One region of the Terrabacter sp. 01T434 genome, then DNA from elsewhere that is predicted to be linked to it. Evidence: predicted binding sites of a transcription regulator. Region 1 holds the regulator's gene; each other region holds the start of a gene.
What was found. The regulator LexA, encoded in region 1, represses DNA repair genes until DNA is damaged. The targets are predictions, from matches to a motif close to TCGAACANNTGTTCGA.
Positions count from the first base shown of each region.

Region 2: the regulator LexA is predicted to act here: its motif matches at 1,584-1,599, upstream of recA (recombinase RecA).
Region 3: the regulator LexA is predicted to act here: its motif matches at 1,511-1,526, upstream of AC1DIW_RS20050 (HNH endonuclease signature motif containing protein).

Region 1 is NZ_JBFTPP010000006.1:10,933-14,205, reverse strand. It holds gene AC1DIW_RS13910 (Sir2 family NAD-dependent protein deacetylase) at 1-113, shown strand, start outside; gene AC1DIW_RS13905 (hypothetical protein) at 175-1,071, opposite strand; gene lexA (transcriptional repressor LexA) at 1,084-1,809, opposite strand; gene AC1DIW_RS13895 (LysM peptidoglycan-binding domain-containing protein) at 2,038-2,460, shown strand; gene AC1DIW_RS13890 (hypothetical protein) at 2,723-3,025, shown strand; gene AC1DIW_RS13885 (alpha/beta hydrolase) at 3,022-3,273, shown strand, end outside.
Region 2 is NZ_JBFTPP010000001.1:975,043-978,315, reverse strand. It holds gene AC1DIW_RS04630 (regulatory protein RecX) at 1-14, opposite strand, end outside; gene recA (recombinase RecA) at 359-1,408, opposite strand; gene AC1DIW_RS04620 (DUF3046 domain-containing protein) at 1,640-1,897, opposite strand; gene AC1DIW_RS04615 (DUF3352 domain-containing protein) at 2,053-3,273, shown strand, end outside.
Region 3 is NZ_JBFTPP010000011.1:134,039-137,311, forward strand. It holds gene AC1DIW_RS20045 (pyridoxal phosphate-dependent decarboxylase family protein) at 1-1,384, opposite strand, end outside; gene AC1DIW_RS20050 (HNH endonuclease signature motif containing protein) at 1,536-3,176, shown strand; gene AC1DIW_RS20055 (hypothetical protein) at 3,192-3,273, opposite strand, start outside.

The sequences.
Region 1 (3,273 bases):
CGGTCGCGATCGTCACGCGCTCGGCCACGCGGGGCGACGCGCAGGCGACGCTGCGGCTGCACGCCCCGCTCGGCCCGACCCTGGAGGACCTCCGCTGCTCCCTGACCTTCTGAGCTTCCGAACGCCTGAGCATCGTCGGCATCGGATGGCGGCGAATCGCCCACGACCAGAAGGCTACTCGGCCACGGACCTCACCGGTCGCGCTTCTGTGCCGTCGCGCAGGTCCCACAGCTCCTTGGTCTGCACACCCCAGTAGGTGCAGAAGAGCACGATGATGATGGCCTCGGAGATGAGGACGAGGTGGTCGAGTCCACTCCAGGTCAGGGCCGTCAGCACCGTCACCGCGAGGGCGACGGCCAGGGCGACCGCGATCGCGATGTAGATCCGCTTGTAGGTGGCACCCTGGTGGGAGGCGACGGACTGGTGGCGCTCCTCCGCGCGCAGCGCGCTGAGCACCATGACAGCGATGACTCCCGCCACCATGGTGCCTGCGGCGATGCCGTGGCTCAACGCGATGAACCGGTCGCGCAGCAGAAGGAAGAGCGTGAGCTCGCCGAGCAGGACCGCACCGCAGACGACGGTGATGACGACCGAGCGCGCGGTGGGGAGCTCACTGGGATCGCGGGTCGTGGCGCCGCGCTTCAGCCAGGCGGCGACGACCGCGGCGCTGACCGCCACGACGACGAGCGACCAGATGTTGTTGCGCACGGCGGCAGCGATCTCCACCGGGGTCTGGGTGTAGGCGTTCGGTCCGCACCGTGCGTCGGGCACGGTCGGCACCATGGCCACGACGAAGGCCATGAGGCCCGAGAAGTTCAGGAGCACGTCCTCCTCGGGGGAGTGACCCTTGTAGGCGATGAGGCTGACGCCGAGGGCGCACAACGAGCCGACGAAGACCGAGCGCGCGGGCGTGTAGTAGTAGGCGCTGATCGACCCGAGCCAGCACGAGTGGTCCGTCTCCCACCACCACTGGTAGCCGACCGAGAGCAGCAGCATGAGCAGCAGGGCGATCATCGCCCCGCGCAGGTACCGGTAGGTGAGGACAACGTCCCGAGTGCGTGACGGTGTCATCGGACCGCGGGCTCAGATGCGACGCAGGACGGCCGTGACCTTGCCGAGGATCGTGGCGTGGTCGCCGTCGATGGGGGAGAAGTCGGGGTTGTGCGGCATCAGCCACACGTGGCCGTCCTTGCGCTTGAACGTCTTGACCGTCGCCTCGTTGTCGAGCATGGCCGCCACGACGTCACCGTTGTCGGCGTGCTGCTGCTGGCGCACGACGACCCAGTCCCCGTGGCAGATGGCGGCGTCGACCATCGAGTCACCGTTGACCTTGAGCAGGAAGAGGTCGCCCTCGCCGACGAGCTGCTTGGGGAGCGGGAAGACGTCCTCCACGACCTCCTCGGCCGTGATCGGCACGCCGGCTGCGATCTGCCCGAGCACGGGGACGTAGGAGGCCTCCGGGCGGGCGTCGCCCGAGTCGGTGTCGGTGTCGTACTGGTCGCCCCGCGCACGCTGCGGCGTCGCGTCGCCCCCGCGGTAGCCCAGCTCCTCGGCCTTGGCGTCGGGGGAGACGACCTCGAGCGCGCGCGGCCGGTTGGGGTCACGCCGCAGGTAGCCCTTGGCGACGAGGGCGTTGAGCTGGTGGGAGACGCTGGAGGGGCTGGCCAGGCCGACCGCGTCGCCGATCTCGCGCATGCTCGGGGGGTAGCCGCGGCGGTCGACGGAGTTGCGGATGACCTCGAGCACCCGTCGCTGGCGGACGGTGAGGCCGTCGCCGGTCTCGCGATCGGGAAGCTCGGTGACGCCCATGGTGTCCCTTTCGTCAGCTCGTCAGACCGCGGTGTGACGCTCGGCGCGGGGCCAGTGTCAGTGGTGGCTGGTGAGGTTTCTGGTGTGAGCAGAGACTACGAGGTTCGAACACAGTTGCCAAACACCTGTTCGAGGCGTGTCTCGACTTCATCGAACATACGTGCTAGAACTCGTACAGACGTTCTATCGAACATGTGTTCGCCAGATCCGAAGCAAGGGGAGGTCACCATGAGCGCCATCGTCCTCGAGGCCGTTCGTTCGCCGCACACCGAGGAGCCTGCGCGGTCGCTGCCGACCGGTCGGCCCCGTCTCGTCCTGGTGCCCACCGGCCGGGACGCCACCCGGGCCGCCCGCGCGGCGCGCCTCACGCGGCCACCCGTGCGCCTGACGCGGTTCGGTCGGCTCGTCGTGACCCTGTTCGTCGCGACGGTCGTCGCCGTTCTCGGGGTGGGTCTGGCCGGCCAGCTCGCGTCGGCCACCGGCGAGCCGCGCACCGTCACGGTCCAGTCGGGCCAGACGCTGTCGGGTGTCGCCGCCCGTGAGCTGCCCGGGGTGTCGACGGCGGACGCGGTGGTCGAGCTCCAAGTCGCCAACGGACTCAGCTCCACGGCGCTCCATGCCGGTCAGCAGCTCGTCATCCCGGGACGTTGACCTCGGCCAGCCCATCCGGGCTCTGGTCGATCGCGTATGCCGCGTCCGTGCTTGCGCTTCGACCATCCCACCTGATCCGCCGCGTTGGCTCCACCTTCAGCGGCTGGCGGTAGCGGCGCTTCGACCCCGTCGTTCCCGCCACGGACGCCGCACCCCAGACCAGGGGTGCGGCGTTCTGCTGTCGTCCCGGGGCCTGTGGATGACGCACGAGCGCCGCGCCGCGTGCGGCCTAGCGTTGCCGTCCTGGGGAGAGGAGCAGGGCATGCGCTACGAGGTGGACACGGCCGCACTGCGCGACGACGTCAGCACGATCGACGAGGTCCTGGTGCGGGTTCAACGACTCGGGATCGCGGACGAGCTGACGCCGGTGGCCGCGGCCCTTCCGGGCAGCCGGACCGGCTCAGCGTTGCGTGACGTCGCCGCGGCGTGGACGGCTCGGTTGGCCGGGACGCGCTGGGAGCTGAAGGAGCTGGGGCGATCCCTGGCAGCGGCAGCCGACACCTACGACGCGGTCGAGCGTGCAGCGCGGCAGAGCGTCGAAGGATCGTTCGGCGGCCTCCGGTGACCGTTGCCGGTGGGTCGCTGACGCTGTCGGTGCGCGACATCCGCGCGAGCCGTCCGCAGTCCCTCGTTGCCGTCAGCAGGGGCCTCGAGGACCGTCGGCGACGGGTGGTGGTGCTGGCCGAGCTGGTGCTCTGGCGTCGAGCAGCCGCCCCACGATGGTCGGGTGCCGCATCATCGGCCGCCGCAGACCGGTACGCCGTCGTCATTACCGGGCTGGGTCGGCTGGCGGCGAGCATCGCCGTGGCTGGT
Region 2 (3,273 bases), on a different contig from region 1:
CTCCGCGGAGCCATGCTCAGCTGCCGCAGGACGATGGCACGCGCGACGGACTCGGCGTCAGCATCGGGGACGAGCGTCTCGGTATCGTCCGGCGGAGGCGCCCAGTCGGGCCGCTCCCCCGCATCGTCCGAGCCCCATCCAGACCGCGGCTGCCCACGCCGACCACCTGGCCGACCTGGCCGACCTGGCCGACCTGGCCGAGCTGGACCGTCGGAACGTCCCGCGCCGCTCTCGCGCACCGGGACAGCCCGGGGCGGGCTGTCGGCCCGCACCCCGGCAACACCCTCGGCCTCAGCCAGGGCGGCCGCGGCGCGGGCCAGACGGTCCTGCGCGGTCTCCGGTTCGGAGGGACCCACGATCAGAAGTCGACAGGCACGTCCGAGACCTCGGCGGGCTGGTCGACGCGCGGCCCGACACCGAGCTTCTCCTTGACCTTCTTCTCGATCTCGTCGGCCAGGTCGGGGTTGTCCTTGAGGAAGTTGCGGGCATTCTCCTTGCCCTGACCGAGCTGGTCGCCCTCGTAGGTGTACCAGGCGCCGGCCTTGCGGACGAAGCCGTGCTCGACACCCATGTCGATGAGGCCGCCCTCACGGGAGATGCCGTGGCCGTAGAGGATGTCGAACTCGGCCTGCTTGAACGGCGGCGAGACCTTGTTCTTGACAACCTTGACGCGGGTGCGGTTGCCGACCGGCTCGGTGCCGTCCTTGAGGGTCTCGATGCGACGCACGTCCAAGCGGACCGAGGCGTAGAACTTCAGCGCCTTGCCACCGGTCGTCGTCTCCGGCGAGCCGAACATGACGCCGATCTTCTCGCGGAGCTGGTTGATGAAGATCGCGGTGGTGCCCGTGTTGTTGAGGGCCCCCGTCAGCTTGCGCAGCGCCTGGCTCATGAGTCGCGCCTGCAGACCGACGTGGCTGTCACCCATCTCGCCCTCGATCTCGGCACGGGGCACCAGGGCCGCGACCGAGTCGATGACGATGATGTCGATGGCGCCGGAACGGATCAGCATGTCGGCGATCTCGAGTGCCTGCTCGCCCGTGTCTGGCTGCGACACGAGCAGCGCGTCCGTGTCCACGCCGAGCTTCTTCGCGTAGTCGGGGTCGAGCGCGTGCTCCGCGTCGATGAACGCCGCGATCCCACCCGCCTTCTGCGCGTTGGCGACCGCGTGGAGGGCGACCGTGGTCTTGCCCGAGGATTCCGGACCGTAGATCTCGACGACACGGCCACGGGGCAGTCCGCCGATGCCGAGCGCGACGTCGAGCGCGATCGACCCGGTCGGGATGACCTCGATCGGCGGACGGATGTCGTCGCCGAGACGCATGACTGCGCCCTTGCCGTAGCTCTTCTCGATCTGGCCCATCACCGAGGAGAGGGCCTTGTCCTTGTCCTTTGCCTGCACCGATGCCATGTCGGTCACCTATCTGCCGTCTGCGCTGCGGTCGTCTACCTTCGACCCGGGCGACTGCTCGTCCTGAGAGATTCGCTGTCGGGTCAGACGCTAGGTGCCGGCGCCGACATCAGGTGGACCACGAGACGGCCTGTGGACGATGCGGGTGGTGGCGCAGGACCTGTGGAGAACATTACCGAACAGGTGTTCGAAGTCATCACGACACGCCGGGAAGCGCTCCTCGGCGACCCGTCAGCGGCGCGTCTGCCCGGCCTGACCGCCCTGCGCCCCACGAGCGACTCGGGTGTCCCGGCCGAGTCGACGCTCGGGCGGCACGTCCATGTCGGTGCACAGCGCCTCCCAGACGGCCCGCGGGGCCTCGCCGTCGGCGAGGGCCTGCACGACGGTGCGATTGCCGAGCGCGCCCAGCACGTGGTCGCGGGCGAGCGACCCGGCATACGCCGCGCCGAACTCGTCGTCCATCAAGGTCCAGAAATGGCTGATCCGCACCACAGCAGTCTGCCACTCGCGCGGCGGGAGCCGTTCCGCGCCGAAACCGTCGTCGGACCGTTACCACAACCGGCGACGAATGTCCGGCTCGGACGGTATTGTCCTGCCGTCCCGCGCGACGCCGCGGGCCCACCGACACTTCAGGGGAGCAGACCGTGACCGAGCCCACCCATGGGACGAACCAACCCGACCAGCCCTACACCTACCCGACGGCCGGAGCAGCCGGCACATCGGCAGGTACGGCGGCCGGGACCGTCCCCGGCGGGGTCGCCCTTGCCGACGACCCGCAGCCGAAGGCCGCCGGTGGCCGCAAGCGGACCGGTCTGCTCATCGGCGGCGTCGCGACGGCGCTCGTCCTCGGCGGCGCCGGCGCGTTCGCCTTCCAGAGCCTGAGCGGTGGCGGCTCCCAGCCCGCCGACGTGCTGCCCGGCGACGCGTACGCCTACCTCCGACTCGACATCGACCCCTCCGCCGGCCAGAAGATCGCCGCGGTGCGCTTCCTGGGCAAGCTCCCCCAGGTCAAGGACACCCTGGGGAGCGACGACCCTCGCAAGAAGCTCTGGGAGATGGCCTCCAAGAACTCCACCAACGACTGCGTCGCGAAGTTCGACTACGACAAGGACATCGCGCCCTGGCTCGGGGACCGCGTCGGTGCAGCCATCCGACCCGGCGGCTCCGAGAAGTCCCCGAACGTCGCCGTCGCGATCCAGGTCAAGGACGAAGCCGCGGCCAAGGACACGCTGACCAAGCTGTTCGCGTGCGACAAGAGCGGTGACACCGACCTGCGCATGAAGGACGGCTACGCCATCGTCACGCCGTCAGGTGTCGGAGACGCCACCCTGGCCGCGGTCGACAAGGGCTCGCTGGCCCAGAACGCCACCTTCACTCAGGACATGGGTGCGCTGGGCGAGCAGGGCATCATGTCGGCCTGGTTCGACATGGGCCGAGGCCTCGGCGAGATCCAGAAGCTGGGTGGGACGGCGGGCCTGAGCGCCGTCACCACGGCCGGCGCCAAGGGCAGGTTCGCTGCTGCGCTGCGCTTCGACGCCGACTACGTCGAGATGGCCGGCATCGTGCGCGGCGCCGACGGGACCAAGTCGGTCAAGGGCGGCGGTGCCGAGATCGCGTCCCTCCCGGCCAACACGCTGGGAGCCCTCAACATCTCGGGCGCCGACCAGATGCTCGACGGCGCGTGGCCCGCCGTCAAGAAGCAGATCGAGAGCCTCGCTGCAGCCGACGGCGCGTCCGACCCCATCGGCCAGGTCGAGCAGCAGCTCGACGTCAAGCTCCCGGACGACCTCAAGGTCCTCCTCGGCCGGTCCTTCACCATTGCGATGCCCGACCAGGACTTCACGTCGGAGGTCCCGACCATCGGC
Region 3 (3,273 bases), on a different contig from region 1:
ACTGCTCCACAGCAGTGGCCGCGGCGAGGATCGCGGCGGCGGCGACGTCGATGTCGGACTCGGTGGTCGTGGCGTTCGACACCGAGATGCGGATCAGCCGGCGGCCGTGCCAGGTCGTGCCCCCGACCCAGCACGTGCCGTCGCGCTGCACGGCGTCGATCACCCCATCGATGCGTGCCGGGTCCCCGATGCTGACGAGGACCTGGTTGAGGACGACGTCGTTGTGGATCGTCGCGCCACCGGCCTCGAGACAAAGGGCCATCCGACGGGCCAACGCGCAGCAACGGTCCACGAGCTCGGCCACGCCGTCCGAACCGAGCTCACGGAGCGCGGCCCACACCGCGAATCCCCTTGCCCTCCTGGATGACTCGGGCGTGAGATCGCCCAGAACAGGGTCGGAGACGGAGCCGGACCCGGTGAGGTACGCCGCGGCATACGACATCGTTGCGGCATGCAGCGACGCGTCCGCGCAGAACGCGAGGCCGCAGTCGTAGGGGACGTTGAGCCACTTGTGGGCGTCCGTGCCCCAGGAGTCGGCGAGCTCGATGCCGGCGACGAGATGGGCGGTCCGAGGGCTCGCCGCCGCCCACAGTCCGAAGGCGCCGTCGACATGCACCCACGCTCCCCGCTCGTGCGCCAGGGTCGTGGCCGTCCGGAGGTCGTCACAGGCGCCGGTGTTCACGTTGCCCGCCTGGAGACAGACGATGACGGGCCCGGAGAGGGAGTCGAGAGCTGTACGGAGCCGGTCCACGTCGATGGCGCCCTGGGCGGTCGCTGCGACGGGTTGGATGCTGCTCGTGCCGAAGCCGAGGAGTCGGGCGGCGCGGTCGATCGTCGCATGCCGCTCCTCGCTCGCGACGATGGCAACCCGGGGTGCCCCGAAGAGACCATCCCGGGCGACGTCCCAACCGGCGTCAGCGAGCACGCGCTGACGTCCGACCGCGAGGCCGACCGTGTTGGCGGCCTGGGCGCCGGTGACGAAGCCGACGGACGCCGACCCGGGCAGCCCCAGCAGCTGCTTCGTCCACGTTGCTGCGGCTCGCTCCGCGGCTGCTGCCGCTGGTGACAGGACCTCGTTGTACGCACACTGGTCCCAGCCGGCAGTGAGCATGTCGGCCGCAGTCGCAGCGGGCGATGCGCCTCCGATGACGAACCCGAAGAACCGCGGCCCGACGGTTCCGACGAGGCCGGGACCTGCCGCACTGATGAGGACGTCGACGACGCGATCGGGGTGGGTCGGCCCAGTCGGTAGCGGACCGCCGAAGGCCGCATCGAGCGATCTCTGATCGGGCGAAGGGTGCACCGGCCGGTCTGCCACCGCGGCTCGGTGGCGGGCGGCCTCGGCGGCAGCGCGAGTGAAGAGCTGGTGCAGGTCAACGTCCATCTCCCGCACGCTCCTCCGCAGCTCTGGGCAGACGCAAGAGGCGGGCGCGCCTTGAGGCTGGGAGGGTCGTCCCGCTCGCCGCCCCGACCGGGCCGCGAATCTACTTGGGAACGCTTGACCATTTAGTCGAACATGTGTTCTACAATGGATCATGGACGGGACAGGGGAAGCGGCGGGCATGGCGTCGCTCGGCGCCGCCCACACGGGCGAGGCAGTCGTTGATCTCGACCGTCTCGCCGGCCTGTTCCGGATCCGCGCAGAGAGTCGCACCCCGGTTCGGCAGCGCGACCTCCCGCTGCTCGAGCGCACCCTGCGCAAGCAGGTGGCCGAGTCCCTGCTCACCCACGTGATGCCGGCGCTCGTGAGCGAGCTGCTCGAGGCCGTCGCCGACGACCTGACATCCGTTGCCCCGGACGAGGCTCGATCAGAGCTCGAGGCCGAGGCTGATGCCGAGCTGCGAGTCGTCGAGTCGGTCGAGCGGTGCAAGGCGGTCCTGGACGCCGTCGGCCTGGAGGCCCTGGCTCGCCTGCGCTCGACCATCGAGTCGAGCGAGCTGGCGCGCTTCGCCGATCTCGGTCGGACGAAACCGCCCGGATGGATCGACGCCGACGAGCTGACGGGCATGGAGGTCTGCACGGCGACCGGGCTCGGCACGCATGAGGTGCGCGCGCGCCTGGCCCTCGCCACCGCGGGCACGCCGGGTGCCGCATCGTTGCGGAGTCGTCTTCAGCGAGGTGCGGTGACTCTCTACCGCGCCTGCACGATGCAGTCCGAGATCGCCGCGTTGCCCGTCGAGTGCGGCCCTGACATCGTCGACGCCGTCCTTCGGCCCAAGGACGGTGCGCCGCCCTCCCCCACTCTCTTCCGTCAGCGACTGACCCGCGCATGCCTGGCTGCCGACCGCGAGGCTGCCGACCGCCGACGCAGGGCGCGGCGCCGGCGTGGTGCTCACGCGCAGATCGACCGCGACGGCTTCGGGGTGCTCAACCTCGTCAACGACGCGGACAAGGTCATCGCCGCGATGGAGCGCGTCGACGCCATTGCCCGCGCCGCCCGACAGGCAGGTGATCCCCGCGACCTCGACTCGCTCCGCGCCGACGTCATCACCGACATCCTCATGTTCGGCTGGCCCGAGAGCGCCGCCGTCCCCGGTGCGGCTCCGGGTTCGCCGGCCGGGCCCGACCACGCGTCCCAACGCGTCAGTGAGTGGTTCACCCGTCTGGGGCGGCGGCCGGCGGCCGCCATCACGCTCGTCATCCCGTGGACGACGGCCGTCGGCCTCACCGGTGCGCCTTGCGAGGTCGTCGGCCACGGATGGGTCACAGCCGACCATGCCCGTCAGATCATGCTCAACGACGACTCGACGTGGCGCCGCCTCCGCGTCGACGCCGAGACTGGAGCCGCCCTGCACCTCGAGACGCGCGCCTACCGGCCGACTGCGGCGATGCGGGCGCACGTCGAGGCTGTCGACGGCACCTGCCGCGCGCCAGGCTGCACGGTCCCAGCCGCTCGGTGCGACCTCGACCACGACATCCCATGGCCACACGGCCCGACAGAGGTCGCGAACCTCACCAGCAAGCACCGGGCGCACCACAACCTGCACACCAACGGGCACTGGTTCGTGGGGCGCGACGGCGATCGAGTTCGATGGCGCACCAAGGCCGCCCGCATCTACGACACCTGCCCGAAGGATTGGCTCGAGGCGGTCCGCGACGAAGCAAGGGCGCCCTCCACCCGGAAGGGCAGTACCTCATTGTCGAGGTCTCTGGGGAACGATCACCCGCCTTTCTGACCATCCCCTTCGGCGTCAGGAAACCGCCGAGAGCGGTTCGGGGAGCCTGAAGACGCCATCGGCCGTCGCGAGGTAGTAGCCGAGCAGGTCGACGTCA